DNA from 2 places in the Paenibacillus sp. FSL K6-2441 genome. Region 2 is predicted to be linked to the other one. Evidence: a T-box and tRNA genes for the amino acid it is inferred to sense, from the RefSeq annotation. Region 2 holds a T-box; the other holds one or more tRNA genes.
What was found. A T-box is a leader RNA that pairs with one kind of tRNA and senses whether it is charged. The one in region 2 lies ahead of NSQ80_RS16140 (valine--tRNA ligase), so its partner is inferred to be a tRNA-Val.

Region 1: it has a tRNA-Val gene. The T-box ahead of NSQ80_RS16140 (valine--tRNA ligase) is inferred to sense a tRNA for this amino acid. The anticodon was not compared.

Annotation. Positions count from the first base shown of each region.
Region 1 covers NZ_CP150174.1:2,943,209-2,959,572, reverse strand. Annotated here, with positions in the region: gene NSQ80_RS13620 (DoxX family protein) at 1-124, opposite strand, end outside; gene NSQ80_RS13615 (hypothetical protein) at 319-507, opposite strand; gene NSQ80_RS13610 (polysaccharide deacetylase family protein) at 533-1,297, opposite strand; gene NSQ80_RS13605 (metallophosphoesterase) at 1,742-2,434, shown strand; gene NSQ80_RS13600 (hypothetical protein) at 2,431-2,610, shown strand; gene NSQ80_RS13595 (hypothetical protein) at 3,043-3,627, opposite strand; tRNA gene NSQ80_RS13590 (tRNA-Val) at 3,771-3,843, opposite strand; gene NSQ80_RS13585 (hypothetical protein) at 4,086-4,367, shown strand; gene NSQ80_RS13580 (GNAT family N-acetyltransferase) at 4,608-5,060, shown strand; gene NSQ80_RS13575 (DUF3892 domain-containing protein) at 5,129-5,368, shown strand; gene NSQ80_RS13570 (MBL fold metallo-hydrolase) at 5,435-6,172, opposite strand; gene NSQ80_RS13565 (copper amine oxidase) at 6,355-6,909, shown strand; gene NSQ80_RS13560 (DUF1292 domain-containing protein) at 7,046-7,369, shown strand; gene NSQ80_RS13555 (hypothetical protein) at 8,219-8,920, shown strand; gene NSQ80_RS13550 (hypothetical protein) at 8,925-9,215, shown strand; gene NSQ80_RS13545 (ISNCY family transposase) at 9,463-10,827, opposite strand; gene NSQ80_RS13540 (aminotransferase class I/II-fold pyridoxal phosphate-dependent enzyme) at 11,484-12,959, opposite strand; gene NSQ80_RS13535 (MFS transporter) at 13,147-14,412, shown strand; gene NSQ80_RS13530 (DUF1054 domain-containing protein) at 14,664-15,287, opposite strand; gene NSQ80_RS13525 (hypothetical protein) at 15,463-16,059, shown strand; gene gndA (NADP-dependent phosphogluconate dehydrogenase) at 16,233-16,364, shown strand, end outside.
Region 2 covers NZ_CP150174.1:3,502,252-3,518,615, forward strand. Annotated here, with positions in the region: gene mreD (rod shape-determining protein MreD) at 1-436, opposite strand, end outside; gene mreC (rod shape-determining protein MreC) at 433-1,311, opposite strand; gene NSQ80_RS16110 (rod shape-determining protein) at 1,408-2,442, opposite strand; gene radC (DNA repair protein RadC) at 2,750-3,445, opposite strand; gene NSQ80_RS16120 (Maf family protein) at 3,574-4,179, opposite strand; gene NSQ80_RS16125 (SPOR domain-containing protein) at 4,400-5,560, opposite strand; gene murC (UDP-N-acetylmuramate--L-alanine ligase) at 5,733-7,055, opposite strand; gene NSQ80_RS16135 (folylpolyglutamate synthase/dihydrofolate synthase family protein) at 7,115-8,488, opposite strand; gene NSQ80_RS16140 (valine--tRNA ligase) at 8,589-11,264, opposite strand; T-box leader at 11,416-11,678, opposite strand; gene NSQ80_RS16145 (LysM peptidoglycan-binding domain-containing protein) at 11,764-13,221, opposite strand; gene NSQ80_RS16150 (RluA family pseudouridine synthase) at 13,403-14,335, opposite strand; gene hemL (glutamate-1-semialdehyde 2,1-aminomutase) at 14,332-15,636, opposite strand; gene hemB (porphobilinogen synthase) at 15,682-16,364, opposite strand, start outside.

The DNA.
Region 1 (16,364 bases), 560 kb from region 2:
CGGCATCGAAGCCTCCGGTGATTTTATGATAGCCGGCTTCGATCCATTGGTAGCCCAGGTAGACGCGGATAACGGTCAGGAGCCACATCGCCACTTTGTTTGTTCTCAGGAAATTGTTAAACATAAGAACCACTCCTTTTATTTATCGTTGGTTTTTTGTTTTTCGGATGATCATCTTTGATGTCTTTATTATATGTGATTTATTTCACTATATATGTGATTTAAATCACAAATATCAAAAATTGAGAAAATAAATTTTAATATAAAACAGCAAGGCGGGCTGAAGCCCCGTCTTGCTGCATGTTTGGTGGATTTCACTTATTTGGCTTGATCCTTGCTCTGATTCTTTTCTTCCGCCTCACCCGTAAAGGTTTCCGTCCATTCCTCCATCATCTCGCCAACCAAATCTTCGAGCTTCTCGGTGGCCGAGGTAGGGTGTTTCGGAACGGGAATCGGATCCACGCCGGAGCCTTCCCCAGAAGGCAGGGTATTCTGCTCCTTATCCATCTGTGTTGCTCCTTTCCAATGAAGTCTAGTGGTCAACCTTAATATGATGATCCGGCGTAACTTTATGCGTCAGCAGTTCGGATACGGTAACGAAGCGATAACCCCGGCTTTGCAGTTCCGGCAAAATGACCTTTAACGCTTCGATCGTCTGCGTGCTGTTATACACGTAATCATGCATCAGGATAATATCACCGTTGCGGGCGTTGTCCAGCACCTTGCGCACGATTCTGCGTACGCCGGGTGACGTCCAGTCCTTCGTATCCTGATGCCAGGACCAGAGGATCATCTGCAGGTTGTTATGTTTGGTTAGCTCGACAATGGCATCATTATAATATCCGCCCGGGGGGCGGAAGAGGACCGGTTTACGTCCGGTGGTCTCGAATACGGCTTCCTGGGTCATGGCCATTTCTTCCTTCAAGGCCGGTAGCGCCAGCCGATGAAAGGAAGGATGGTGATAGGAATGGTTGCCGATTTCATGGCCCGCGGCTTGTTCCATTTTGACGATTTCGGGGAATCGATTCACCCGGTCGCCCACAACAAAGAAGGTCGCCTTCGCATGATACTTCTCTAGAAGCTCGAGAATTTTCGGAGTTTGCTGCTCATCCGGTCCGTCATCAAAGGTTAAGGCGATGTATTTTTCTTGCGTCGGCACTTCCCACACAATGTCCCCGCGTTCCTCATAATAGCTTCTTTGCTTGCCATGAACCGGGGAGGATGCCTCTGTTGCAGGGGCGAGCAGCGCAGCGGCAAGGGCGATGGTGAGCGCTGCTCCCAGTTTGATTTTGACCATCGGTTCTACGTGCCTCCATCAACTATACTTGAGCGCTTGTCCGTCCGGGGAAACTCGCAGCTTCCTGTCGGCGCTGTCCGTTTAGTTTGGCTGGTTGGCGGTGCTTTTATCCATGGAAGGGTGAACCTTGAGCTTGTGCAAATCCTCCAGGCACCGTTTGCGTTCCTCTTCGGGAGTTTCCAGCTCGTTTCGAACGCACGGCATAGCTCATGTTGCTTTTGCTCTTACGGCCGATCCTCGAAAACAGGATGTCGTAGTATATTAAGGTAAGTACCGTTTATGCGGTATGGTTAGGGGTGGACATCGTGCTGATTTCTTTGGCGGGAGTCATCCTGTCCCAGAGAAATTGTCGCTATCTTCGATCCTGTGGATTGGCGTGATTGTCCTCGGTGTTGTCGGATTGAATATGAGTGGTAAGGGAGGCTAAGGGAATGGTTGATCGCAATGAGCAGCAGGCAGGGGAAGGACGGCGGGACGAGGAGCTTTTGCTTTCGTTTCAGGGTTATTACCGACACGCATGTTCGAGCAGATGAGCAGCATACGCATAACGTCAACTTGGAGCGGGCGCTGCAAGATATCGCGGCAAATGGCACGGGAAGCGTTGGCATCATGCATGCGGGAGACGTGACGGATCACGGATTTCCGGATGAATACGAAGCGTGGAACCGAAATTGGCATCGGTTTGGCGGAGCAGTGCCTCCGCTATATGTGACGATGGGCAACCATGATGTCGCATTGGAGAACTGGGAGGCGCGTTTGGGACAATTTTTGCGCGGTACCGGGGCGGAGGGCATTTATCATGATCATTGGATTGATGGGTATCATTTTATTTTTCTTGGAACGGAAGAAGGGCTGGAGTTGTTTAGCTCGTTGTCGGAGAAGCAGCTGGCTTGGCTCGATGACAAGTTAGGGGAAAACGCTGCGGCAGACCGCCCGGTTTTCGTCTTCCTGCATCAGCCGCTGCTTAACACGGTCGCCGGCTCCTACGAAGCGCAGCGCTGGTACGGCGTTGTGCAGGATGCGGATCTCCGTGCCGTGCTGGCCCGTCACCCGCAGGCGATTCTCTTTACGGGGCATACCCATTGGGAGTTGGATGCCTCTCACACTTCTTATGGTGTGGAGGGCGAGGGCCGGTGATGTTCAATGCCGCTTCGGTCGCCGACCTGTGGACCGACGAAGACGAACACAAGGACGGCAGCCAAGGCTTCTACGTCGAAGTTTATCGCGACCATGTCCTCGTACGCGGTCGGGACTTTACCCGCGGCGAATGGATGGAGTCCGCACAGTTTCGGGTGGAGTATCCGCGGGGGTAGCAGGTGATTGGAAATCGGGTGGACGTATGGTGAACAGTAACATACTTTAACGAGAACGCGCACCTTTAGGGGCGGGTGTTTTTTGTGCGGTGCTATGGCGCGACGGAACAAAGGCAAGAAGCAAGAGGCCGTTTGCTGCTTGCGGATATTTGATAGCTGGTAGATGCTAGCTGTTTGATGTTGGCTGGTAGATGGTAGAAGGTAGCGTGTTTGCGGTTTGCTGATAGCTGCTAGCTGGCATCTCGGCTGCGCTAACGGACACCAGAGCCGTTATTTGGGTTCGGACGCAAGCCTACCCGTTTTAACGGACCTCAGAGACCTTATTCGGGTCTGTTGCGTTGAATCGATGAGTATTTTTGCCCAATAAGGTCACTTGAGTCCGTTAGCTCGGGAAATCTCCGGGAAATGAACAAATAAGGTCGGTACGGTCCGTTAGAGGTGGGGAGGTTGGACAATAGAGTTAGCAATCTGAACGAGTTCAGAAATACTGTACAAAGGAACAAAGTTACCATCTTCCACCTTGTTCGATCCTAAGGCATAGGTTAATCCTTGCTTTCTCCAATAGAGCCCGCTTAAGCTTGGTGTGCTTTGGATCCAGGTTTGTGTGCCATCACTTAATTTTGGCCCCTTTTTACCATCCGGTTTGGACTTTACCTGCGAATTTGAAACAGCCAGTATCAGTTGCTCTCCTCGCTCTTCATTAGCAAAGGTCAATTGGATCAAGTCAAAGTTAGCTGGGACGATATCGGCAGACTGATGGGTAATCGGAAAAGGAACTTTTGGAATAGAAACCTCAAATGGCACTTCATTCAAGGTATCTTCAAAAGATTTGCAACACTCTGAGCCTGGGTCCCATACGGCTACACCATCTCTTATGGATAAGCCTGGCGAAGTCCCGGGAGTTTGCTCGACATCCTCAGCAATGGGTGAGATATCATTGTTCTTTGCCCCAGTTCCGCAACCGCCAGCTAGCATCAGAAGAACAACGATCAAACAAACGTACATGATTTTTTTCAAAAGGACCACCCCTTTGGCTATTCCCTATTATACAGTAAATACCAGTTATATACTATATTATCTTCGAATCGGAGGCCATCTTAATCTGACAAAAGAGAAAATAAAAAATCCCTTAAAGCTTATGCTTTAAGGGATTTTCTCTATGATCTGCAGTGGGCTCGAACCACTGACCCCCACCCTGTCAAGATGGTGCTCTCCCAGCTGAGCTAGCAGATCAAACTTATAGTGAAGACAAAAATTATCTTATCAGGCGGTGGGGTTCTTGTCAACACTTTCCTAGAGTATAAGGTGTCTGTCCTCTGTCAACAATGGTGGAGGAATGCGTGTCCGAGTGGTAAGGCGCATGACGTCACGACGCTGCATTTCATTCAAGACGCGCATACAGTCAGCACTGCATACATCCATGACACGCATATATCAGACAGACAGGCACCACGTAACGAAAGGAAGAAGTGAACATGCGTTGGAACCACCATCACCGCCATATTGGCCTTAACCATCATAACAACAGCAATGATCAAATCTCGTCGCCGAAGAGCGAGACGAAACGGCCGCGGTCCCTTTGGGTTGCCGTCGCGGGGGCCGTCTTGCTGCTGGCCCTGACCAGCGCCTGCCGCATGGCGCCAAACGCGGAGACCCTAAGCCGGCAGGCCGGCGCATTCCCTTGGCCGTTTGGGCCATCCGTGTCGGACGGCGTGTATTCGCCTACGATTGTAGAGGATGTGTATTCCACGGAATAAATGCTTTAGTCTTCCTCGTCCCATTTGCGGGAGTAGCCTTTCTTCGTCGTGTAAAACATGGAGGCAATCAGCAAAACCGCGATGACGACCGCAGCGGCGATTGTTACGCCCATGACCATACCCCTAAGCCAGCTCCTTTCCATCGATGTCCATGAGACAACTATACATGAAAATGATTTTTTTGTATAATGATGCAGTTTAGATGATCCAACAGACAAGCAATGGTGGGAGGGGAACGAAGTGTCGGCTGCAACAATCATTCATGTCGATCATGAGGAGCAATTACAGAAATGCCTGGACATCCGCAAAGAGGTGTTCGTCGAGGAACAGAAGGTCCCCGTTGAATTGGAAATTGATGAGTATGACCAGATTGGCCCGGATGTACATCATGTGCTGATCGAATTGGAAGGGGACTATGTTGCGACAGGCAGATTGATTTACTATAAAGACAATGCCGCCAAAATGCAGCGGATCGCCGTACGTGAGCCGTACCGCTCGAAAGGCGTAGGCAAAATCCTGCTGCTCGCCTTAGAGGAGCTGGCACGGGAGCTCGGTCTCACGAAGTCGGTGCTGGATGCTCAATGCCATGCCGAAGGGTTCTATGCTAAACTCGGCTATGAGACAATCTCGACTGAACCGTTTGATGACGCCGGTATTCCGCACGTCCGGATGGTCAAGTCGTTAAAATCGTAAAGGTCATAGGTTTGGAGGTTTTGGGGCAAGCTAGATCTAATCTTAATGAAGAGGAGATGAGCTAGCCGATGGCCCTGAATACCAGAGAAACGTTTATTGCCGTGCGGAAGAACGGTGACGGGAATTTGGTCGCGTTCAAGACGTCCAGCGGCCGCGTGCTGGATTACCAGCAAGCCCTGCAGGAAGTGAAGGCAGGTGCGATCGCCGGCGTCAATGTGTTTAAGGGACGGGACGGAGAGATGTATATCCGCGGCGATGCTGATGGAGATCCGTCCAACAACTTGGATAACTTGCCTAGCTTCGAATAACGTTGATCCATATCCTATATTTAGAAAAAGAACCCTGCAGGTAAGCATACCCGCAGGGTTGTTTTGTTACAGCGTATAGACTTCGTGCTGACGCAGAAAGTCCATGTTCCCCGTAGCGCCTCGGAAGGATTCCATATCATCGCTATAATGCATCAGCAGGATTTGGCTTTGGATCTCGGTTGGCAGGGACAATAACTCCTGCAGCGTCGTATGAACTTCACCTTTCCCGGTAAGTTGGACCTCGTGAAAAATTCGGCGGCACCCCCGCTCACGAACAAGCCTCATTAAGAGCTCCGGCTCGAACGTCATATCCGCACTGTAAAAAATCTCCTCATTGATATAAAGCGAATAGCTGGGTTTACCCGGGATATGCGGCGTTCGGATGAGCTCCACTTTTAACTCAGGGGCAAGCTGTGCAGGCTCGCTTTCCTTTAATAGACGCACGTCAAACACGTCGTTTAGCGAGTGGATTACACCGTCTTGGCTTAACCCGCCTTTCAGCGTATTTTCCCATAGCGGCTCCACCAAATTTTCAGCAATATACAGGATGGGTTTCCGTCCAGAACCAAATTTCCGGCGAAAAGCCAGCTCTTCCAAGCCTCCAACATGATCGCCATGGATATGGGTAATCAGCACGGCATCGATCTCCTCCACCGACTTGCCGATCGTGTGCAGCGCCAGGGGGGCGGTGATTCCGCAATCGATGAGCAGGGTGAAGTCACCGGCATAGAGGAGCGCGTTGTTATTAAAATATTTTTTGGCAAACGCTCCGCCCGTCCCCAGCATTTGTAGTCGTAAAGCCATCAGGCATTCCCCCTTAGGTCAAGTATGGATCACCTCTTTAACTGTACACAATTTCCAGCCGAAACAAAAGGTTAGGCTCGCTCTATAAAAAAATGCCGTCATTTCCCATCAACACCGCAACTTGACCGGAACCAGCGAGTATAACTATACATCAACAGGAATCAAATGGAGGGTCAACATTCATGAAATGGAGAAGAGTTGCATTACTGGTGGTGGCATTCTCTCTTATGGGAGGTTCCCTGCTCTTTGCCGACGCCGCGAGCACCAAGGTGAAGCTGATGCTGAACGGCCGCGAGCTGGAAGACGGCGGATATATTATAGACGGCAAAACCTATGTACCCGTACGCAATCTCGAAGGTTTAGTTGAATTTAATGACAGCACCAAAACGGTGAATTATTATAAACCCAATGTCCATATGTTTCTATTCGCGGATGACAATGTGTTTGGCGATGTGAAGAAGACGGGGAAGCTGAAGTTTAACGTTTTCTCTCAAATTGATAATTTACGCACGAACATCTCGGCAGTGCGGGTGTCCATCACGGCCCCGGACGGGACGTCCAAGGAGATCCAGACGGATGAAATCAAAGAGCAGCGCGATAACTTCTGGTTCCGGACCAAGGACTACACGTATGATTTCAAGACATCGGGCCGCTACATCGTAGGGTTCTACATGAAACCGTCTAACGGATCAGATTTCGTGCTCGTTGCGGAGAAAAGCATTAACGTTCTGAAATAACCGCACAACCGAGCACAACACGGGCATCCGCTCACGAAAATTGACCTGTCCCCACCAAAAGTGTTACGATACGGGAGGAACGAAGCGGGAGACCCTTCTTCAGTCCATTAAAACATACTTAAAGTGAGGTAATTTCATGAGCGACCACAATCACGAACACGGCGAAGCATGCGGCTGCGGCCACGATCATGACCATGATCATGAGCATGAAGAGTTTGTGTTGACGCTGACCGACGAAGAAGGGAACGACGTAGAGATGGTTCTTGTCGAGACGTTCGACGTTGGCGAGAAAGTGTACGCATTGCTGCTCGAGCGCAACAATCCGGAAGCGGACGGCATCATTCTCCGCATGGAAGAAGAGAACGAAGAAATGGTGCTTTACAATATCGAAGACGAACAGGAATGGAAACAGGTAGAAGAAGCTTACAACGAGCTTGTCGCCCAAATGGATGAAGCCTAATTTGCGGCGGATCACCTGGTATAGAAGCTAAGAGCTCCCCGGAAGCGGGGGGCTTTTTGTATAGTTCTAGGTTGATGAGTTTTTACGACACCTTTGAAGCAAAAAACTACCCACTTATGCGGGAGAGAGATCTGGGGATTGTGAAAAACAAGATCATTGAGATGTTCGGGCTGCGTTCAAAACCCGAAGTATAGACGAAAAGAGATCATGATCAAGTGAAGGGAGACGATCGAAATTTTGAAGGGGTTATGAAAATCAAAGGAGTGGAGATTATATAGAGTCACTTGATGCAAGGGTAGAGTTTAGATGCAGTTTGGTAACAGAAGGTTTTACCCCAAGAGCACATACCACTTTGATCAAAAAAGAACAAAAAATTAAAATAATTATTCCAATATTTCCAAATTTAAGGTATAGTAAAATTACCATATATTAGGTCATCCCATTATATATGGATATAAATTAGGGAGGTATTATTATGAGGAAAAGTAGGCACGTTATTATCCCGCTTGTATTTGTTCTTTTTTCGTTTCTTCATTTTCCGGCGTTCATGCCGAATCAACAGAAGAGAAGAAACACATTACTACTGAAGCATTTGTTATTGATACCTACTCAGAGGATCCAAATGAATTTCATATTTATGAAAAGACTGGATATAAGAGGGTCGAATCCATAACAGAAATAACGAATTCAGTAAATTTTATTAGTACAAAAATTTCAGCGGTTGAAGATTATTATGATGTAAATGATAACTACCAATATAGTTTAATATTAAAACAAGAATTTTCTAATGACTATCGGACAGGGCTTGCAGAACAGAAGACAGGAGAACTGAGATTTAACAAAAATGAATTGACAACTATTTCAGTAAATCGAACTAGGGATAAATCACAGAACGGCCCCATTGAAATTAACTCAACTGAAGCTCTAGCAATAGAAAAGAATATTGAAGAAAAAAGTAAATTGTTAGTAGATGTGAAATATGAGCAAGTTCAGGGTTTTACAAGGCAACAATTTTTAGATTTGAAAATGAAAATTGATAAGTTAAAAAATGAAATGAAGATTCAAGCATTAGACAGAGCAGGCGCATATGACAATTACTACAACTACGAGTTCACTAATGGTAATTTTGTAGCACAAGCTTTGTCTGCACAAAGTCAAAAGTACATTAAATATGTAGGTACGACTATAGGAGATAGCAAAAACGCCTCTGCTTTCAATACTTTTCGATCATACATTGATGATTACGAAACAAATGTAGTTGATTATATGGAATCAAATACTTTTTATGAGGTATTAGGCTGGGCCTCGGCATTATCCTCTTTCGTGTTGCTAGTAGTTGGTTGGGGAACAGGTCCGGCAGGGTGGATTACAATCGTCCTCAATTATGGTGGAGCATTATCTCTATTTGCAGGGTTAACTTCAACAGCATATGGTACTTATTCGAGATTACAGTATAGCAAAAATGCAGCAACCAGTTTAGAAAATGCTCGCAATCAAATGTACTATAACAATTGGGGAAATATCAGTATGTCAGTTGTTAATGGAGTTTAATTTTATGCAGCGACTTCTATTTTGCTTATTGGCATTTCCGATTTTACTTGCAGGTTGTTCAAATACCATCACACTAGAAACAGCTAATGATATAGCCCTCAATGAATTTCAAGAGAAATATACTGTTTTAGAAACAGAATATTTTGTAGAAACAAATGAAGTTTATACTGTTACTGAGGAAGGTAAACATATACGATGCTACAAAGTAATCTTTTTTGATCAAGCATCTGTGCCGATAGCTACTTTTTTAATATCAAAAAAGGACGGTAAAATAGTTAAACAATATAGTAGATAGTAAAAAATAATTTATTGAGAATGAGCGCTTTGTATGCTCTCTTAGGCCAGCCAGGAATCTGAAGTGCTCCCTGTCAAGTAGACAGACTAAAAAACAAAATCATCAGTATTCAATATCCCCTCGGTTATCAAGACTGAGGGGATTATTTTCTTAGTTAGTTGCTCCTGAAAAAGTCGATTTTCAAAAATAGTTTCGGGTTGCTGGCTGGGTTGTGAGGGGGAACTTTCCCTAATGATCGGTTTCCATGTTAGTTTTGGAGCATTTTTGCCGCTCTTTGCAGGTTGTGGGTCAGAATCCCGAAGCCGACCCAGCATTTTGAGCCGACAAAGCCCCGATACCTGCTGCGGTTCAAACCGTACTTCCGCTTGAGAAGACTAATCTTCGCTTCTCCAGCTGCACGGTAACGCTGCAAGTCTTTGAACCATAATTCGTTTTCGTACTCGGATCGGGCAATGCCTTTTTTGCCCTTTCGCGGCAAGCTAGCTCGCTTCACACCAAGTTCGGTAATGGCCGTTTCGTTCTTCTTGCTTGAGAAACCGCGGTCGGTCGCTACAGCTTGCGGCGCTTTGCCGAATTGCTTGATATGCGCCTGTACAGCGGGAACGAGCAGTTCATCATCCGAGGGGTTCCCCTCGTAGACAGCGTAGCCGGTCACAAAGCCGCTTTCCGTCTCGTCGATTCGCACCTTGTAGCCGAACTCAGTTCCTTTGGCCAGCTTACCTTTCTTAATCGGTCTTGCTTCCGGGTCAAAGAAACTGACGATCCGATCTGCGATGATTCGATTGCCGGAAACGACCTGTTTGGCTTGTTCCAACAACTTGCCGGTTAGCGTGACCGCCTCGGTCAGTTTGGTTTTACTTTGTCGAAGAGCAGCTTTGCCCTTGTCTTGCAGTTTCTCGATAACGGCTTGCGCCTTGTTCACAACGTTCTCGGCTACTTCGATTACGCTCCCAGTGATCCGGTCAACTTCTTCCCAAGATTCACGGGTGCGGCGACGTAGAACTTTCGCGATGGACAGAATCTTTTCCTTGATTTCTGCCGTACGATCTTCAAAGCCTTGAACAGTGTGGGAGGCGACTTTCCGGATTTTCTGAATCGTTCGAGTGATGACTTTTACGCCATCTTGCAACAGCGTAGCGTCTGTCGGGTGATGGATGTCGGATTCCACAACCGTCGTATCCGTGCGCAATTTGCGGGTTTTCAGAACGGCTTTTTCCTCACACTGCTTTACGAGTGCGGCATTGATGTCTTCGACGATCTTGTCGCCGTAGCGTTTGCGGGCATAGATGAGCGTAGACGGGTCGGGCATCGGTTCGTCGATGGCAAACCGGCAGAACATTCGCCATGTGATGCTGTCACCGACTTCCTTCACGAGTGACTCGTAGCCCAAATTGTATTTATGCTTCAGGACCATAAGACGGATGTACTTTTCAATTGCAAGCGTAGGACGGCCGCTTTTCTTGCCTTTCGGGTGCAACTCAGTAAACGGTTGAAGAAAACGGTCGTCGTCCAGTAATTGATCTATGATTGCAAGCTCGACCGGCAACTTTCTAACAGATTCCGGGAGAATGGCATCCCAGATGGTCAATTGCTCGTCTCGAAGTTTCAACATTTTCTTCACCTCTTGGAAGGATTCCCGAGGGCTTCTGTTGAACTCCTATAGCAAAGGAATTCTTCCCTCGGGGTGTGGAACTTTGTTATCTCGTCAATAACAATTTCCATTTTGAGGTGCTGAATTCCTTTTAATTATGCTCAAAACACCCTGACTTTTTCAGGGGAAACTAGTTAAGCTGCTCGTCGATATTCGTTAGGGGATAAGCCGTATAGTCGTTCGGTGCATCGAAAATTATTGTAATAATGGATATAAGTTCTTACACTACGAAGGAGACTGTTATACGTATCGTACTTTTCCAGATAAAAGCTTTCTGCTTTAAAAGTACCCCAGAATCGTTCAATGGGTTGGTTGTCCAAACATCGACTTACACGGGACATACTTGTTGTAAACTTGTATCTCTTTTGAAGTTGTTTGTATTCCAGCGAAGTATATTGAAAGCCGCGATCACTGTGCAAGAGCGGCATAGCATTCGGGTTTCTTTTAAAAGCTTTCTTTACCGTATTCATAACAAGCTTATTGTTATTGGAATGGCTGAGCACCCATGAAACAACAGAGTTGTCATATCCGTCAACAATGGCACTCAAATAGGCCTTGCGGCCATTTCCGTACATTGGGTAAGGATGGGGATAGTCCCCATCCTACTCGATTTTGGACTAAAAAATCGGATCCGCTTCAACAATCACCTTAACCTTGTCGATATACCGATCCTCCGGCCCTTTCACCGGCAAGCCGACCTCGACATGATCGAGGATGTAGTCGATGTTGTCCTGGGAAATGACCTCACCCGGAAGCAAAATCGGAATCCCCGGCGGGTACACATAAATAAATTCGGCAATGATCCGGCCAGCCGATTCCTTAAACGGAATGACCTCGGTATCCGCATAGAACGCATCCCGCGGGATCAACGACAAATGCGGGATTTCCGGGACCTTGACGATCAGCTCATTTGCGTTATTTTCCTTATAATAGGTTTTAGACAGCTCCCGCAGCGCGGTCAGCAAAATATCGGCCGTCTCCTGTGTATCCCCTGGGGTAATCAGGCACAGGATGTTGTACATGTCGCTAAGCTCCACTTCGATGTTGTAGTGCTTGCGCAGCCAGTTTTCCGTCTCATAGCCGGTAATCCCCAAGTGGCGAACGTGGATCGTCAGTTTGGTCGGATCATGATCATAAGTTGCTTCTCCGCCTAAAATCTCCCGCCCGAAGCAGTACAAGCCTTCGATTTGGTTAATTTCCGACCGGACATATTCGGCCAGCTCCATCGCCCGTTCAGCCATTTCCCGTCCGTGCAGCGCCAAATTGCGGCGCGCTGTATCCAGGGAAGCCAACAGCAGATAGGAAGTGGACGTCGTTGTCAACATACTGATGATCGTTTGCACGCGCTGCGGATTCACGTACCCGTTCTTCGTGTTCAGGTTCAGAATCGAGCTTTGCGTCATCGAGCCGCCCAGCTTGTGTACGCTGGTCGCTGCCATATCGGCGCCCGCTTGCATTGCGGACATCGGCAGCTTCTCATGGAAATGAATATGCACCCCATGCGCTTCATCCACCAGCACCGGTACATGGAAGCTATGGGCTAAATCGACGATTTCCTTCAGGTTGGCGCAAACGCCAAAATACGTCGGGTTGATTACCACCACCGCCTTGGCGTCGGGATGACGCTGCAGCGCGCGGCGGACCGAGGACGTTGTGATCCCGTGGTCGATGCCCAAATTCGGGTCTTGCGCCGGCGAGACAAACACCGGCTTCGCTCCGGCGAAGATAATGGCCGACATCACGGATTTATGGATATTTCTCGGGACGATAATTTTATCTCCCGGAGAGCAAACAGATAGAATCATGGTCATGATGGCTCCGCTGGTCCCTTGTACCGAGAAGAAGGTGTAGTCCGCGCCAAAGGCGTCGGCGGCCAGCTTCTGCGCCTCTTGAATGACGCCTGTTGGCTGGTGCAAGTCATCTAGCGGGGCGATGTTGATCAAGTCGATAGACAAGGCGTTATCGCCGATGAACTCTCGGAATTCTTTATCGGTGCCGAGCCCTTTCTTGTGCCCAGGAATGTGAAACTGAACGGGATTGCCGGCCGCGTGCTTTTTGAGAGCAGTGAAGAGCGGCGTGCTTTGATGATCCATACGGGCCATCCCTGCCTTTCATCTACATAATTTTCAAACAAGCTTGAGTATAGCAAAATGCGTCTGGAATGCAAGCAAAACCCGCTGGTTTTTACGCAATATTGACGGAACATGGGTTAATTTGCCGACAAAAAAGGACAAAATGTAAGAGAACCGGTGATCGGAAACCAGGAGAGGGGGCTTTTTCGTGGAACTGACGAGCGGCATCGCAAGGAAAAAACTGCTGAATCCCACGTTCGCCAGCCTGTGGCTTATCATGTTTTTGGTGGAGTTCGTCAAGGGGGCGCTCATCGTATCCATCCTGCCGGTCTATATGGGGGATGTGCTGAAGCTAAGCGCGTTTGCGATCGGGTTGTCTTTTTCGATGCAGTATATCGGGGATAATCTGTTTCGCAGCCCGGCAGGCTGGCTGATCGAACGGATCGGCTTTCGCCGGACGATGAGCTTGGGTTTGTTCATCACCCTAGGCGCTGTAGCGATGATCGCGTTCCTTCCCTCCATGGGGTTTCTCGTGCTTGGCTGCGCGCTCCTCGGCATCGGGACTGCGCCGCTCTGGCCCTGCGTCTTGATGGGCATCACTGCGGTCACGGAGGAGAATAACAACTTCGCGACGGCGATGGGCGTCATCCAAATTTCCAGCCTTGGTGGAACCGGGTTGGGGCCTGTTCTGATCAACTTTTTCTTAAATGATTCGTATCAGCCGATCTTTTGGTTCCTGCTCGGATGCCTGGCGCTGGTCTTGCTGGTGTCGTTGATGTTGCCGGGAAAATCGGGCGGCTCCACCGCCGCGGGCACGGCCAAAGCTGCCGTCCCCGGCCATTCCCCCTCCGCCAAGATCGGAGGGATGTGGCGTCAACTGCGTGCTTCGATTCACCATATCCGCACGCATTTACACGTCAGTCCGCTGTTATACCCGGCGCTGTTCCTGCAATCATTCGCCGTCGGTCTGCTGACGCCGGTCATCACGCTGTACGTCCGGACGGAGCTGGGCTTGTCGCCGGAGACGTTCAGCGCCATGCTGGTCATCGGCGGCGGGATTACCGTCCTGGGGTTGATCCCCGTGGGCAAGCTGGTCGACAAGATGGGGACGCGTTGGTTTCTGCATATCGGCTTCGCCCTGGCGGCGCTCTCGATCGGCCTGTTTGCGATGACGCGGGAGGTCGCCCTGGTCTGGTCGTTCGTGATCCTAATTGGATGCAGCTATGCGTTAATCCTCCCGACATGGAATACGATGATCGCGCAAATGATCCCAAGCGGGGAAAAAGGGACGATCTGGGGCCTGTTTCTGACGATCCAGGGCTCCGGCATGGTTGTCGGGCCGATCATCTCCGGTAAAATGTGGGACCTGCTTGGCCCGGCCGCACCGTTCCTAGCCAGCGCGGTCACGATGGCGCTGCTCTTCTTCCTGCACCTCGGCCTCGTCCGCACGCAAAAAGCCTCCCCCAACCCATAAGGTCAGGGAGGCTTGAAGTGCAAGCCAGAAGGCAGGCCATCCATGTGTGTAACGGACCGTAGTGACCTTATTGGCCGATTTCCCGGTCATTTCCCGCTGTAACGGACACCAGAGGCCTTATCCAGGGACATGGGCAGCCGGATTGCTGCTTATTCCTTGAATAAGGCCTCCTCAGTCCGTTAGCCAACGGGAAGTCGCTTAGGACAGTCATTAGCGTCTCTGGTGTCCGTTAGGTTACTTCTGCTCCAAGCTCAAAACGCGCCTTTATACAAAGGCAACAGCGTTTGGAACGTCTCTTCAACCGTGCGGATCAGCTTGGTTCCGTCGGATACGATCGGGTCGTTCCGCTCCAGCCGCAATCCGCACAGGGCTTCGGACTTCTTGATCGTCTTCAGCTTCTCGGCCCAGGCCTTCAGCTGCTTGGTATCCGCTTCCCGGTGCGGTGTGCCGTCCGGGCTCATATGATCCAGGGACCAGTAGAACCCGTCCGGGATCGTCTTCTTAATTTGCGCCGCATGCTTGTCCAAATAATTGGCAAACACGGCCTTATTGGGACTCTCATAAATGACGGCGAAAATGATAAACAGGTGCGTGGAGAACATCCCGACCTGAAAATGCGGCAACGCTTTATACCCGCGCTTGCTGGCCGCCCAGGCGACCCACGTGTCATTCGGCGGGTTCACCGTCCGGCGGGCATGCTTGGCCACATGCGGGAACATCTCTTCTCCGCATAAAGCGGACAGGTAGGGGGCCATCTCCGCACCCAGCGTCTCCAATTTAGGTCTAATGTGACTAATAATCGCTTCCATTCGGGACTCCAGACCCGGGACGGTAAGGGCGTCGAAATCTTGTGTCGTAAATCCTTCAAAGGCCATCGTGCAGTACCTCCAACTTTCGGCATGGATCTGATTAGGTTCGATGTGCAACGGTACTAGTATATCATATTTTCCGCGGCAACTCCGGCCTGAACGAGGCAAAAATAATCAATAAACCAAGTTCCATTACATAAGATGAAGTATAAGATATGGTAAACCGTTAGGAGGGAGTGCCGTGAACAAAAGTTACGAAGTGGAATACTGCAACCTGGAACTCCGATTCGACCGCCGGCACATACAACAATTGATCCGCGACTTGATCCAAGACGGGTATTCTTTATATTGGAGCGAAAACGAATCGCTCTTCATCATCTCCGTTCGCACCGGACGCAAGCTGACCAAGCTGCGGTTTCAGCGTCTCGCCAAAGGATACAAGCTGGTAGGCGATTATGTCATCCGGGATGTCAAGCTGGCGGAATGGCTGGAGAAGCTGATCGGCGACCTGCGCGGTCATGCGGTGGTCAAACGGATTAAGGATCGTCAGATCTTAGTCGAGAACATTTTATTTGGAGAAGTGATTCGTCTGGTGGAAATCTCGGGGATGGAGCATCGGGTTATTTTTCAAAAAGGGCCCATCGTCGACATGGCGCAAATGGCTGAAGTGTTCGCATCCGAAGCGGCAGAGGAACGGCTGGCACAGCTGCAGAAGGAGCTGGACGCCGAGCTGGAGCGGTTGTTCGAGGCCATCCAACAGGGGGACACCGAAGCCTCGGACGCCTGCAAAGAGCGGCTGCGCAAGCTGAGAATGGAACTAATGCAGCTTGAATGGTAATGATGGAAACGGCTCATCCTAAAGGAGTACCCACAACCTAAAATCGAATGGCAAGCCCTTGGCTCCCACGGCGTTGGGGGTTGTTTTTTGGGCTAACGGCCAGGGTTCACTTCTGTACACAAAAGAGTTAAAATGATAATATTGAAAAAAATAGTGTGCAAAGGATGGAGACCATGTCAAAACAACAAATCGGCGTCATCGGCTTGGCCGTCATGGGCAAGAACTTGGCCCTGAATATTGAAAGCCGGGGCTTTACTGTGTCCGTATATAACCGTTCCCCTGAGAAGACACATGACCTGCTTAAC
Region 2 (16,364 bases):
AAACGTTTGGGATAATGTGATTTTTCAACGCCCATGTATACGGCTGGTGTATCAGTTCAAACAGCGTATACGTACCGAACAGAATCGAATCCAGCAGCAGGCCGCCCAGCAGCACGACGATCATCATCAGCGGCAGCGGTGCCCGCTGGTTGCGGGACAAGAGCCCCAGCAGATAGCCGGACAACCCCATAGCGAAGGAGTAGGCTCCGATCAACGCCCCATAAAAAACGATATCGTGCAACATCCCAAAGACCAGACCAAGGATCAGCCCCGTATGCCGGTTCTCATAAACGGAGAAATATAGAATAACGACGTAAACCAGATGCGGGGCAATCCGCGTCTGCCATGCCGTAGGGATCAGCCAAGGAACCAAAGTTCCCTCAAGAATGAACAAGAGGAACAGCAGCAGAATTAAAATCAGTTTGCGCTTGTTCACTCGCCTTCACCTTCCGGTTCGAATACGATAAATAGTTCCTTCCAGTCGGTGAAGTTCGCAGCAGGTTCCACCGTAGCGGTATACGTCAGCCCGTATTCGCCAACCTGAATGTCCTTCACCGTGCCGATCACCATCCCGCGAGGAAATACGCCGCCGATCCCGGAGGAGACGATGGTATCCCCTTTCTTCAGCGGAGTGGCATCTTCAATGCGCGTCATGAGGAACATTCCCTGCTCGCGATCAAACGTTTCGATCATGCCAAAGACGTCGTTTTCCTTCCCTTGTGCCGTCACGGCGATGCCGTTAGAGTTCGGGTCCTTGGCATCCATTGAGGTCGCAAGGCGGACGGTGGACGTAAAGTTGCTGACATGACTGATCACGCCAACCAAGCCTTTATCGGAGGAGACAGCCATCCCCTCTTTCACGCCTTCCCGAGCCCCTAAATTAACCACGATCGTGCGATTGACAGGATCGTCATTAACGCTGATGACCTGGGCAATTTTCCAGGTGTAATCGTAGAGTCTCTTTTGCGCTTCAGTGAAATCGAGCTTATTCTTCAACCGTTCGTTTTCTTGAGCAATCCAGTTATACGTCGCTTTGTCACGTGTATAGTGCGCTAAAGCAATTTTGAGCTGCTCGTTCTCCTCCTGCAGCGCGCGCAGGTTCGAAATATCTTCAAAGAAGCCCGCTACATAGCTAGCGGGCTTGTAAAACACGTATTGCACGAAGCCAACCGTGTCCTTGACGAATTTCTCCGGCCAGGACAAGTTGGTTCTTGGCCCCAGCGTAAACCCCATCACCGCAATAAACAAAATAAGTCCCATCAACAAAATAAATAATCTTTTGTTGCCAAGCAGCTTAAACAGTTTTCGCACCCTCCAACCATACATGATTTCTTGGAAAAACGGCATTGGCCGTCCAATTCAGGACGGCGCCGCTTTGATATCAGGGGTGCCTTCTTCCGCGCGAAATTATCGCTTGGAACGAAGGGCTGAACTACTTTTCGATTTGAATAAGTGGATATTATCCAAAGCCCGGCCCGTACCGATCGCCACACAGTCAAGCGGATTCTCCGCCACAATCACCGGCATGCCGGTTTCGCCGGCCAGCAGTTTATCCAGGTTACGCAGCAACGCGCCGCCGCCGGTCAATACGATTCCCCGGTCCATAATGTCTGCTGCGAGTTCCGGCGGGCATTTCTCCAAAGTGACTTTCACCGCGTCCACGATTGCACCCACCGTATCGCTCAGCGCTTCGGAGATCTCGTCAGAAGTGATCGTGATCGTCTTCGGCAGTCCTGTCACGAGGTCGCGTCCGCGGATTTCCATCGTTTCAACCTTCTCCAGCGCAAGTGCGGAGCCGATATCCATCTTCAGCTGCTCGGCGGTTCTTTCCCCGATCATCAGGTTGTATTGGCGCTTGATATATTGGATGATCGCTTCATCCATTTCATCGCCTGCCACGCGGACGGATTTGCTGGTGACGATCCCGCCCAGCGAGATCACCGCAACTTCCGTCGTCCCGCCGCCGATGTCCACGACCATGCTGCCGGTAGGTTCCCAAACCGGCAAATCTGCGCCAATCGCCGCGGCGAACGGCTCCTCGATCGTGTAAGCTTCGCGTGCACCTGCTTGCTTCGTCGCGTCCTCAACAGCCCGCTGCTCAACGGCCGTGATCCCCGACGGTACGCAAACCATCACGTTCGGGTGGCGCTGGAACAACGAACGTTTCTTCTGCGCTTGACCAATAAAATATTTAATCATCGTTGCCGTTGTATCGAAATCAGCGATCACGCCATCCTTCATCGGACGGATCGCCCGAATGTTGCCGGGGGTTCTGCCGATCATCTTCTTGGCCGATTCTCCGACGGCCACGATGTTTTTCGTGTCGGTATGAATCGCTACCACCGAAGGCTCGCGGACGATAATGCCCTTGCCTCTCGTATATACCAACGTATTTGCCGTCCCTAAATCAATTCCCAAGTCTTTTGTAAAGCCACCCAACATGCTGCTTCTTCCTTTCCTTCTGTATCTAACCTATTATATTAGAGGTTGTTCAAAAAGTCATCTTCCGATCACGAAGTTCATCAATGATGCAAGTTCGACGGCGAATCTTGAATTCAGCCGGGCCTTCCGTTGCTCACGTAGATCTGTCTACGCTCCGCTACTCAGCCCCTAGCTTCATCCAATCTTCTTGGTGCTCGAAACCTGACTTGTTTGAACCTTCATTGAAACGGTTGTTCAAAAAGTCATCTTCCGATCACGAAGTTCATCAATGATGCAAGTTCGACGGCGAATCTTGAATTCACTGAAGTTACATCAAGCCCCGTTCTTTCAAACTGACGAACTTGCCGTCCCCGATGACGATGTGATCGAGCACATCGATGCCGATAATTTCCCCCGCTTCGCAAAGCCTACGCGTCATCCGGATATCCTCCGGGCTTGGAGTGGGATCGCCGCTGGGATGATTGTGCGCACATACGACGGAAGCGCTGCTGCATTTGATCGCAGCCCGGAACACCTCGCGCGGATGCACAATCGATGCGTTCAGGCTTCCGATCGAAAGCGTCTCTTGAGCAATGATATGATTTTTTGTATTCAAAAAAAGACATACAAAATGCTCTTTCTGCAAATAGCGCATTTGCTCCATCAATAGCTCAGCCGCATCGTGCGGACTGCGGATTACTGCTTGATCCGGAAGACGTGACTTGGCCAGTCGCTGCCCCAACTCAATCCCTGCCTTCAGCTGGACCGCTTTCGCAGGTCCGATGCCTTTCAGGCTCGTCATCTCTTCCAGGCTGACATCAACTAACCCGCGCAGCCCGCCTAATTCGGCGAGCAATCGCTGGGCCATATGAACTGCCGATTCCTGGCGTGTTCCTGTGCGGAGCAGGATCGCCAGCAATTCCGCATGGCTGAGCGCCCCCGCTCCGTATTTGATCATTCGTTCCCTTGGCCGCTCCTCAGAAGGAAGATCACGCAGCATATAGGGAGTTTGTGCTTGTTCCATCGCTATCCCCCGCTTCCGAATGGGTTCGGGTCGCTCCCGGTTATTCCGGTTACGCCCGTCCTAAGTTCGGAAGGATATGCTTTATCACTTCCCGATGACCTGCCATCACGGCAAGCTCAGCCTCCTGCTTACAGCACCTGAATGTCGAAATCCTTCAGCATGTCCACGAGCAGCGAGACCGGCAAGCCGACCACATTAAAATAACATCCTTCAATTCCAGTAACGATCGTAGCGCCAAGTCCTTGAATCGCATAGGCCCCAGCCTTGTCCAATCCTTCCCCGCTGCGGGCGTAGGCTTGAATTTCCGCTTCGGTCAATGCCTTCATCCTTACAGTCGTCGCCCGGTAATCAACGTGACGTCGCCCCGTTAAGGCGTCCATGCAGGCTACGCCAGTATACACCACATGCTCTCGTCCCTGCAGGCTTCGCAGCATATCCGCTGCCTCTTGGGTGTCCTTCGGTTTACCCAAAACTTCGCCGTCTCGGACCACGATCGTATCGCTCCCGACGATCACCGCATTGCGGTCTGCCGAAGGATCAAGCCCCCGGTAAACGGCTTCCGCTTTGCGCCCGGCAAGCTCCATCACGATTTGCTCCGGCGATAACGATGCTTCGAAAGATTCCTCTGTATGGCTTGGTACCACTTCGAAAGGAATCGCCAGAGATGCGACTAATTCACGCCTGCGAGGTGAAGTGGAAGCAAGAATAATCCGGCGCAAATTTGCGGTATCCATTATGGAACTCTCCTTTGTAGAAAACGAATTGATGTCCTGAATGGTTACATGCATAAGTTGGTAAAAAATAGATAAGAATCGACAACGGTTTGCTGTCATCCCCGCCATTTTTTGACACTAACCTATTATAAGATTATTATGGCCCCAGGCGCAAACACAAAAAGGACAGGGGAAACTATTTCCAGCCCCCTGTCTTTGGATTAAATGTCCTGTTGCATATTTATACTCCGTCGTGAACGAGTGACTGCTCGGCCATAATGAAGCGCATCATCTCATTTTGTACTTCCCAGAGCAGTGTTTTTGCCCCGTTTTTCTGATATTCGCTCATGGCCTCGACCGCCCCGTTGATCGCTTTCTCCATTTCACCGGCCAGGGCTGCCCCCGCCGTAGACCATTTCCCGCGGATCGCCGAAGCGCTTTGTGTCCAGGCCTGGTGCTTGGCCCCCAATTGCTCTAGTTCCGGGTGCTGCTGCGGCTGCGGGTCCGCTTCGGTCAGCAGCGCTGCGGACGAGGTGCTAAGCAGGTCAACCAGCTCTGCGCTCTGCGCCATAAACCCTTCCAACGCTTCGCGTTCGCCGGCAAATGGGACGTTAGCCGCTGCCGGGAACGAGATCTCGTGCAAAATCAGGTTCACACCTGCCGCCTTCAGTTGACCGGTAAGCAGTTTCGATTGCTCTCTATCCGTGGAGACCCCGGCATAAACCCGTTTCTCGTCGACCGTATCCCGGGCAGCTGCAATACCGGACGCTTGCAGTTCCTCCTGCGCCAGCTGCACCCCCTGCGCCGTGCTAAACACGCCATATTGCAGGAAGTAGTAAGTCTGCTCCGGCAATGCGACGCTAATAAGCGGAACGTTATCCTCGGTTGCGGGGTCCTCCCCTTCAATCTCCCCCATGGCCGGCTGGCTTGCTGTGTCTCCCGATTCCACCTGCTGCGGCGTGTTCGTGTTAATCCCTGGAAGAGGGAGTTCGATCTCCTGATTAAATAAAGATAGCACGACATACCCAAACAGTGCGCCCGTAACAATCGCTCCGGTCAAAGAGCCGGCCACCTTCCACCAGGAGGTTCGGTGAGGACGGGTATAGATGGGAGGGGTCTCCTCCTGCCACTCTGTCTGCCAAGGGTCTTTGTCGTAAATTTCTTCCCAATCGTCCCGAGTTGTCCCCATCGGATCTTGGCGTTGTCTCTGGTCTTGTCCGCCCGGAAAGACAGTGAGCCCCATCCCTGTATGGTCCGTGAAGGGATCCCCCCATTCCTCTACCGTCTCTACCGCTCGATATTGGGGTGTCGTCCTCCGTATCGGCTCCTCAGCAATCTCCCGCTCCGGCCGGATTTCCCGGCCATCCCTGTCAAACCGGAATGTCATTTTGGCTTTGTTCACGGTCCGCACGCTCCTTGTCCATTCTTCTACCCTATCCATATGAACGCGAACTAACGGTTATGCCAAGCCTAAAGAGGTGAGGTTCGTAGATTGTAAGAAACGAAAAAAACGGCCTCCCCGGGAACCAAAGCCCGGTAAAGACCGTTTATACTGAAGGGTAAAGCTTGAGGCTTTAGTTAGACAGCCCTTTGGTCAGCTCGTACCCCACTTTGTAGATGTCGCCCGCGCCCATCGTCAGCACGAGATCGCCAGGCTTCAAACGATGCTGCAAATCGGCAATTACGTCCTGCTTCGTCGGCAAGTAACGAGCGCCGGGATTGCTGTTTTGTTTGATCAATTCGACCAGCTTCGAGGAGCTCACGCCTTCGATCGCTTTCTCTCCGGCCGGCGAATAAATATCGGTGATGATCACCTCATCCGCTTCTCCAAACGCCCGGCTGAACGCATCCAACAAGAAGAAGGTGCGTGTATAACGCTGCGGCTGGAAGACGGCGATAATCCGCTTGCCGGTCGCCTTGGCCGCTGCGATCGTCGCTTGGATTTCCGTCGGATGGTGAGCGTAATCGTCGATGATCAGAATGCCGTTCTTCTCCCCAAGCACCTGGAAGCGGCGCTTCGCGCCATGGAAGTGGCGCAACGCTTTTACAATTTCATTGAACGGAATGCCTGCCTCCATGCAGACGATGACGGTCGCCATGGCGTTGTAAACATTATGCCGACCAGGCACAGACAATTCCACCGTACCAAGCTCCCGGTCGCCTTGATGCATCTTAAAGGTTACACAGCGATCCCCAAGCTCGATCTCCCGGGCCGTATAATCGCAGTTGGTTTCGATGCCGTACGTAATCATCTGGCTTTGAACCCGAGGAAGCAATTCCCGTATGTTCGGGTCGTCTCCGCATACGACAGCCTTGCCGTCCGGTTTAATCTGATTCAGAAATTGCACGTAGGCTTCCTTCAGGCGATTGAAGTCACCGCCGTAGTTTTCCAAATGGTCGGCCTCGATGTTGGTCACTACGCCAAGCGATGGATAGTACTGCAAGAAGGAGCCGTCGCTTTCGTCAGCTTCCGCAACCACGCATTTTCCTTGTCCGGCTTTGGCATTCGTGCCCATGTCCATAATTTCCCCGCCGATAATGTAGGTTGGGTCGGTGCCGCAAAGCTCCATCGCCAGCGCGATCATCGACGAGGTTGTCGTTTTGCCATGAGCTCCGGCTACAGCTACACCGTTTCGCTCATTTAACAGCCGGGCCAGCATCTGAGAGCGATGCAGCACCGGTATGCCTTGCTCTTGGGCTTCCAAACGCTCCACATTATCCTGCGGCAGCGCCGTAGAGTAAACGACCAAATCCGCCCCATGCACGTGTTCGGCGGTGTGGCCGATGTAGATTTTTGCTCCCTTCGCGGCGAGCTTCTCCGTCAACTCTTGGGAGGCAACGTCCGATCCCGTGACGGTATACCCCATTTCCAGCATCACGCGGGCAATGGCGCTCATGCCATATCCGCCGATACCGATAAAATGTACGTGTTGTTCGGTCGTATTTAACAAAATGGTCACCAGCCTTTTTCAGAATCGGTTTGATGCAAAAGGGCCGCCCGCACGTCCGAGATCAGATACAACGTGCCGGTGACTACCCCAAGATCCTCCCGTTCCGTCCGTGACTCCAAAAGCGAAAGGGCTTTTCTCCAGTCACGTTCCACGATGATTTCCAAATCCGCTTTCGCTTCTATCCCCTGTAGTTCGGCCACGAGTTCATACAACGCATCGGCGTCCATTTTCCGGCGAAAATCGGGCTCGGTCAGAATTAGCGTATCCACTATTGGTAATATATGCTTCAAGTAGCCCTGATGATGCTTATTGGCCAGCATCCCCATCATCAAATGCAGCTTGCGGTATTGGAACGCTTCAGGCAGGCTTTTCGCCAGCGAAGCGGCACCTTCCGGATTATGTGCTCCGTCCAATACAAGGCGAGGTTCCTCCCGCACCACTTCCAGCCGTCCGGCCCAGAAGGAAGTACGGAAACCGTCCTGCACCTGTTCATCCTCGAGGATAAAAGCCATATACTGCCGCAGCACTTCCAGCACCATCATGACGCCGGCGGCGTTCTTGCATTGATGCTCCCCAAGCATGCGAATCGTAAAATCCATCTCCCGGAATGGACCTTGAAAATGCAACTGCTGCTCCTTGGCATCCACCGCCACCCGCTCGTACCGGAACTGCTCCCCCATCAGATAGAGGGTAGCATGCTTGGCTGCCGCCGTTTCCTTCAGTACGGCAACAGCCTCCGGCTGCTCGGCGCAGCTGACCACGGGTACCCCCGCCTTGATAATGCCAGCTTTCTCGCGGGCGATTTGCTCGATTGTGTCGCCAAGGACGTCCATGTGATCCAAGCCGATGTTCGTAATCAAAGAGACGATCGGCGTCACAATATTGGTCACATCCATCCTTCCCCCAAGCCCGGTCTCCCATACTACCACATCGGGGTAACACACTTCCGCAAAATACAAAATCGCGATCGCTGTGCTCACCTCGAACATGGTTGGGGATCCCAGTTCGGTGCCGGCGATTTCAGCCACCAATGGAGCAACCCGGTTCGCCAGCTCGAGCAGCACCGTCTCGGGGATATCTTCCTCATCATATTGGAAGCGATTCGTGAATTTTGTGATGTAAGGGGACGTATACGTCCCCACATGATAACCGCATTCCCGCAGTGTTCGGGTCAGGAAAGCGCAGGAGGAGCCTTTACCGTTCGTCCCTGCCACATGAATAAATTTCAGCCTCCGTTCGGGATGGCCTAACTTTTCCATCATGAGCTCGATCCGTTCCAAGCCGGGACGGATGCCAAACGGCAGCAGCCCGTTGATCCAATCGACCGCTTCAGCATAGCTGTTCAGCGGCCGTGTTTCTTCCTCTGTACGATCCCCCATGTCAGTCACCTTCATTTAATATTAGTGTAGTTCAAGAAGTCATCTTCGAAAGCCTTTTCTTCGGTGCTCCAAACCTGACTTCTTGAACTTTTATTTTCAATTAACCTTTCAGCTCCGCAATCCGTGCCAGCACCTTGTCGCGTTTCTCGGAATAATCGGCCATCTTCGCCCGTTCTTCCTCGATGACTTTAGCCGGCGCTTTGGACACAAAGCCCTCGTTGGCCAGCTTCTTCTCAACGCGTTCCACTTCTTTGTTCAGATGGTCGAGTTCCTTCGTCAGCCGCTCGATTTCCTGTCCGATATCAATCAGACCCGACAGCGGCAGGAACAGCTCGGCTCCCGTTACAACAGCGGTCATCGCCTTATCCGGCACGCCGGCGTTCAGCGAAGCCTCGTACTCCGACGTATTGCAGAAACGGCGGATGTAATGCTCGTTGCGGGACAACACTTCCAGCACTTCCGCGCTGCCCGGCTTGATGACGAGCTCGATCTTTTTGCTCATCGGCACATTCACTTCGGCGCGGATATTCCGCACAGCGCGAATGACATCGATCAGCAGATTCATTTCCTGAACAGCGTCCGGTGCTTCCAGCGCAGGGTCGTATTCCGGCCAAGCCGCCAGCGTAATCGTTTCGCCAGAATGCGGCAAATGCTGCCATATTTCCTCGGAAATAAACGGCATAAACGGATGGATCATGCGCAGCGTGCGATCGAGCACATAGGCCAGCACAGATTGGGTTTTCTTCTTAGCCGCAGCATCTTCCCCGTACAGGGACAGCTTGGCCAATTCGATATACCAGTCGCACAGATCGTCCCAGATGAAGTTGTACAACAATCGACCGGTTTCTCCGAATTCGTAAGCGTCGATCAGGCGGGTAATTTCCTTGGCCGTCTCGTTCATCCGGTGTAAAATCCAGCGATCCGCCGTCGACAGCTCGCCGCTGATATCGATATCCTCGTACTTCACGCCCCCCAGGTTCATCAACGCAAAACGCGAAGCGTTCCAAATCTTGTTGGCGAAGTTGCGGGCTTGCTCAACGCGTTCCCAACGAAAACGCAGGTCTTGCCCCGGCGTGTTGCTGGTGGACAGCATGTAACGCATTGCGTCGGCACCGTACTTCTCAATAACTTCAATCGGATCGACGCCGTTGCCCAGCGATTTGGACATTTTGCGCCCTTCACTGTCGCGGACGAGGCCGTGGATCAGGACATCCTTGAACGGAACTTGACCGGTAAATTCCAGCGAAGTGAAGATCATCCGGGCAACCCAGAAGTAAATGATATCGTAACCGGTGGAAAGAACGGACGTTGGGAAATAGCGCTTGAGATCCGCACTATCCTCATCCGGCCAGCCCAGTGTGGAGAACGGCCAAAGTGCAGAGCTAAACCACGTATCCAGCACGTCCTCGTCTTGTCGGATATCGTCGCGTCCCAGCTTGGCCCGTGCTTCTTCCTCACTGCGGGCTACAACCATTTCGCCGGTCTCGTCGCAATACCAGGCCGGAATGCGGTGACCCCACCACAATTGGCGGGAAACACACCAATCGCGTACGTTCTCGATCCAGTTCAAATAAATTTTCTCGAACCGATCCGGTACGAAGTTAACGCCGTTCCCCGATTTTTGCGCTTCAATCGCTTTTTCCGCGAGCGGCTTCATCTTCACGAACCATTGCGTCGACAGATACGGCTCAACCACAACGCCGGTCCGTTCACTATGACCAACCTGATGCACGTGATCCTCGATTTTGATCAGCACGCCCATCTCCTGCAAATCCTTCACGATCTGCTTGCGGCATTCGAAGCGGTCGAGGCCTTGATACTTGCCGGCTTCAGCATTCATCTTGCCGGTCTCGTCCATCACGTTAATTTGCGGCAGGTTATGGCGCAAACCAACTTCGAAGTCATTCGGGTCATGCGCCGGGGTGATTTTTACCGCGCCGCTGCCAAACTCTTTCTCCACGTATTCATCGGCGATAATCGGGATTTCACGGTCAACGATCGGCAGACGAAGCGTTTTGCCGACCAGATGGCGATAACGTTCATCCTCAGGATGAACAGCAACGGCGGTATCGCCGAGCATCGTCTCTGGACGAGTCGTCGCCACGGTGATATAGCCGCTTCCATCGCTCAGCGGATACTGAAGATGGTACAGATGCCCGTTAACTTCTTTATATTCTACCTCGATATCGGAAAGCGCCGTACGCGCCGCCGGATCCCAGTTGATAATGTATTTGCCGCGGTAAATCAAGCCTTTCTCATAAAGCTTCACGAACACTTCGCGAACCGCTTGGGACAAGCCCTCGTCCAATGTAAACCGCTCGCGCGAATAATCGAGCGAAGCGCCCATTTTGGCCCACTGTTCATGAATCGTTTCCGCATACTGGTCCTTCCAGGCCCATACTTGTTCGAGGAACTTCTCGCGGCCCAGGTCGTATCGGGATACGCCTTGCTCTCTAAGCCGCTGCTCCACTCTCGTTTGAGTTGCAATCCCCGCATGGTCCATCCCGGGCAGCCACAACGCGTCATATCCCTGCATTCGCTTGGTCCGGGTCAAAATATCCTGCAGCGTCAAATCCAGCGCATGCCCGATATGCAGCATCCCGGTTACGTTAGGCGGCGGAATCACGATCGTGTAGGGCTTGGCATCCGGCCGTTGTCCGGCTTTAAAGAAGCCGTTCTCCAACCAATAACGGTGCCATTTCTGCTCCGCTGCTTTCGGATCGTACGTCGTCGGCATTTCTACCGACGAAGTTTGTTGATCTTGATTTTCTGTCATCCTATTCAACCTCCGTTACAAATAAGCATAGCCTTGGCGATCCCAAGATAGTCGACTGGCGTCATCAGCTCCACACCGTGTGCATAAGACTTCGGGACGGGCTTTCGCGCCTACTTCATGCTGCCTAAGAAAAAACAAAAAGCCCTTCGTCTCAAAGGACGAAAGGCTTTACTTTCGCGGTACCACCTTTGTTTCGCATCAATGGCATCCGGTTCATTCACCATCCGGTGCAAGAAATGCGACTCTCATGCAGATAACGGCTGCTGCCGGTCCGTTCTAACCCCATATGATATGCTGCTCAAACGGACAACTCCCGGGCGACTTCGGTGAGCTACATGTCCTGCAGAATCTCTCAGCCGTGGATTCCGCTCTCTGAAGGGTACGCTGCCTACTCTTCCCGTTCCAAGTCTTTGCCATAGATCTTATTACTTTAATCTATATTATCATAACTTGGAAAGGAACGGGAGTCAACAATCCGCCTGATTTCACGGGGAGATCCTCACGGAATGTACAAAATTTGCCCTTCATTCACCTGATGCTCGGACAGCCGGTTGTACAGCTGCAGCTCCCGTGGACTCAGGTGGTAGCGTTGGGCGATATCATCCAACGTCTCTTCGCGCTGCACGATCACGAGACGCACTTTGCGGAAGGGGTTTTGATCCTCGTTGCTGATGAACAGGTTCTTCCACCGCAGCTCCTCACCCTCACTTGGGTCTCTGCTGTCGTCCAGACTCGGCTGATCCGATGCTTCCTCCTGCGGTTCTTGAGCGGGCCGGGAAGAAGAGGCAATCAGCTTCGTTAAGCCAAAGCTATCTCGGCCCCCCTCGTCATCCCCTTTTTTGGCACCCAATGCGATCTTCATTTCCTTCTTCTCTTCTGGCTGGGCAGGTGCACCCTGATCGGCTTCAGCCGCCGCATCCGCCTCCAAAACGTCTTCGTTCACCGTATCGTTTGACACTACAGCAACTTCTTCGCCTAGCCCATACGAAACCCGTTCCGGCTCGGCAGCTTCCGCTTCCACGGCTTCACTCGCACGTTCAATCGGCGCGGATTCTGCGAATGGGCGAATTTCCTCCTGAAACGCTGCGTCTACATCCAACTCCTCTGTTTGATCTGCAAAAACCTCTGCGGCAGCGCCAAAGTCCGATTCGGATTCCTTGTCCGCCCAAGGACTAGCTTCCTGGAATGCGGGGACATCCTCTCTCCAGGAGATGGTTTCCTGCGGCTCGTCCGCATTTCGTTTTTGCGCGGCAAGGACATCGTCCGGAAACGCCTGCCACGAAGCGAATTGCGGGATTTGTTGAGGCTCTTCGTCCTGCGGCTCTTGCTTCAGCTCCAGTTCAGGCTCCGGCTCTTCGTTTGCCGTTTCGCGGATTAACGAATTCCAAGAGAACGTCGGCTCCGGCTCTTGGCGAACTTCTTCCGTCAGCAAAGGCGCTGCCGGGATCGGTTCAGGCTCGGTCAGCGCCGAAGCGTAATCCGCTGAATCCTCCGTGTTGAAATTCGATTCCGCTTCCGATTCGTCGCCGGGCAGATTCGGTACGACATGGGCCGTCGTAAACTCGCGATCCTTCCATGCATCTTGTTCGGACACTAAGGCGATGGTCTCCACCCCCTGAAGCGACAAGACGCCTGTAATATTCAAGCTGCGCGAACTAAGCAGGTCAACATCGAAATTTTCAATTTCGACCGTGATATCCTCCAACCGGTTTACCCGGCTTAGCGGTATCGTAATTTCTACTGGAATATAATGTTCCAGCTTCTGCGTTTCTCCTTCTCCCCGATACACCCCCGACAACAGCAAATGGCCGCGCAGCGCGGCATACTCCTCCCCGGGAATCACCTGGACTTTCGGATAGAGCTCGATCTCCTCCAGCTCTTCAATGCCGATCACATCTTCAGAAAGATGTATGCGCTCATAAATATCAAACCTGAGACCATAGGATTGATCAGCCAACTCGTTACCTCCTTTCAGCATATCCAAACCTGATTTAGAAATCGATGAATCTTGATCCAAATCATCCTCGTTTAATCTATATGCTGCAAAAAGGAGTGCATGCCAGCTTTTTGCCGATTGCAGGGTACAGACCAACTCTAAGTAAAAAATAAGCCAGGCTGCCATACGACAGCCCGGCTTGTCAACGAAAGCGATCGCGCAGCTGGATCATGGCCGGCGGCCACGGATCGCCCAGCTCCACCGCTTCTCCGGTGAGCGGGTGCGGGAACACCAGCCGCTCACCATGCAGCGCTTGATAAGGCAGCCACTTCGTGCTGCCGCTATACAACGCATCCCCTACGAGCGGATGGCCCGCTGCGCTCAGATGGACGCGAATTTGATGCGTGCGGCCGGTCTCCAAGGTCAGCCGAACGAGGCTCACCTCGTGCTTCGGGTATACCTCCATCAGCTCCACATGCGTGATCGCCGGCTTGCCAGTAGGGGACACCCGGCGCCGCTGATTGTGATGGCGGTCCCGGCCGATCGGCTGGTCAATGACCTTAAGCGCGGAACTAACAACGCCCTGTACAAACGCGATGTAAGTCCGTCCGATCTCCTTGCGGCTCATCGCTTCATCCAGCTTTAAATGGGCGTATTCGTTCTTTGCGAACAACACCGGTCCTGACGTATATTCGTCCAGCCGGTGAATATGCGCCGCAGCGATTGGCTGACCCAGGCTGGCGTACCATCCCGCGACGCGGTTGGCAAGCGTGTCCGGCGGAGCCGAGTCCCTACGGGAAGCGCCCCCCTCGTTGCCGTCCGGATGGACTTTTAGCCCTGCCGGCTTGTGCACGACAAGGCAAAAATCATCCTCATATAAAAGCGAAAGCTCTGCCTCAACCGGAGCATATTGCGATGCCCTGGCCGGAAAGGCCAGCAGCCTTAAACGGTCCCCGGCGAGCTTGATGCCGCCTTCGGCCCGCAGCCGACGCAGCAGCTTAGGAGGAGCCTGCAGCCCCTCCTCCAGCCAAGCCATCGCCGCATCCAGACGGTCCTGCCCATCGCGCGCAGGCAGCTTGCCGGGCATCAGCTCGAGCCATTCCCCGCGCCGCGTCCAGGTTAGCTTGCCGCTCACAGCTTTTGCAGCGCCAAGCGATGCGCTTCGATCGTCAGCTCAATGTCTTCGTCGGTATGCACGCCCGAGACGAACATACCTTCGAACTGCGAAGGCGCCACGTTGATGCCTTGCTCAAGCAACGCCGCGAAGTAACGGCGGAACAAGTCGAGGTCGCTTGTTTTTGCCGTCTCGTAATTGATAACCTTCTCTTCGGTAAAAAACGGACAGATCATCGAGCCCACGCGGTTGATCGTACACGGAATACCTTTTTCCTTGGCGTTGCGCGTAAAGCCTTCCTCCAGCTTCGCCGACAAGCGCTCCAGCCGGTCGTACACCTCTGGAGTAAGCAGCGACAGCGTCGTGTAACCCGCAACCATTGCCAACGGGTTGCCGCTCAGCGTCCCGGCCTGATAAATCGGCCCGCTTGGCGCGATTTGCTCCATGATCTCGCGTTTTCCGCCATACGCTCCAACAGGCAGCCCGCCGCCGATCACCTTGCCGAGGCAAGTCAAATCCGGCGTAACGCCAAAGCGCCCCTGCGCACAATTCAGCCCTACGCGGAAGCCTGTCATGACCTCGTCAAAAATGAGCAAGCTGCCGTATCGCTCGGTAATCCGGCGCAGACCTTCCAGGAATCCCGGCAGCGGCGGCACAACACCCATGTTCCCGGCTACAGGCTCCACGATAACGCCGGCGATCTCTTCCCCAAACCGCTCAAACGCAAGCTCAACCGAAGCCAAGTCGTTATAAGGTACCGCAATTGTATTAGAGGCAACCCCCTCAGGCACGCCCGGGCTGTCCGGCAGTCCCAGCGTCGCTACGCCGGAGCCTGCTTTAATCAGCAAGCTGTCGGCATGGCCGTGATAGGAGCCTTCGAATTTCATAATTTTGCTGCGGCCCGTGTATCCCCGTGCCAGACGGATCGCACTCATCGTTGCTTCCGTTCCCGAGTTCACCATCCGCACCACATCGATCGACGGCACCCGTTCAGCAACCAGCATGGCCATTTGCGTCTCTAGCAGCGTTGGCGCTCCAAAGCTCGTCCCTTTCGCAGCCGTCTCCTGCAGCGCACGCACCACCTCTGGATGAGCATGGCCCATAATCAGCGGCCCCCAGGAGCCTACATAATCGATAAAACTGTTGCCGTCGATATCATAAATCCGGGAGCCCTCCCCGCGTTCGATATACATCGGCGTCAAGCCAACGGATTTAAATGCCCGCACCGGGCTGTTAACGCCGCCGGGCAAGACCTGCTTCGCTTCTTCGAAAGCCAGGCGCGATCGCTCTTCGCCCCGCCGGCCAATCGTGTCCTTGCTCATCGATCCCCCTCCTTAACTGTTCAAACCCCGTTCTTGGCTCTATGCTTACTGATTCTCGCGCAGCCAGCGTGCCATATCCTTGGCGAAATACGTGATGATGATATCCGCACCCGCCCGCTTCATGCCTAGCAGCATCTCAGTGACGATGGCCCGCTCGTTGATCCAGCCTTGCTGGGCGGCTGCCTTCACCATCGAATACTCTCCGCTTACGTTGTAAGCGACCAGCGGAAGATCAAATTGATCCCGCAGCATCCGCAAAATATCCATAAAGGCCAAGGCCGGCTTCACCATCAGCATATCCGCGCCTTCCAGCACGTCGGATTCCGCTTCCCTTAGCGCTTCGCGGGCGTTGGCCGGGTCCATCTGATACGTCTTCCGGTCGCCGAACTGCGGCGCCGAGTCCGCCGCTTCACGGAACGGCCCATAAAACGAAGACGCGTATTTGACGGAATATGACATAATCGGCACATGGCTGAAGCCCGCTTCATCCAGTCCCGCACGGATCGCTTGCACAAATCCGTCCATCATGTTGGACGGCGCGATGATGTCAGCGCCTGCTCGCGCTTGGGAGACAGCGGTTTTCACCAGCAGCTCCAGCGACTCGTCGTTCATGACGTCGCCGCAGACATGCCCGTCGCGTTCAAACGTATGTACCATCCCGCAATGGCCATGATCCGTAAATTCGCATAAGCAGGTGTCGGCTACGACCAGCAAATCCGGATACCGCG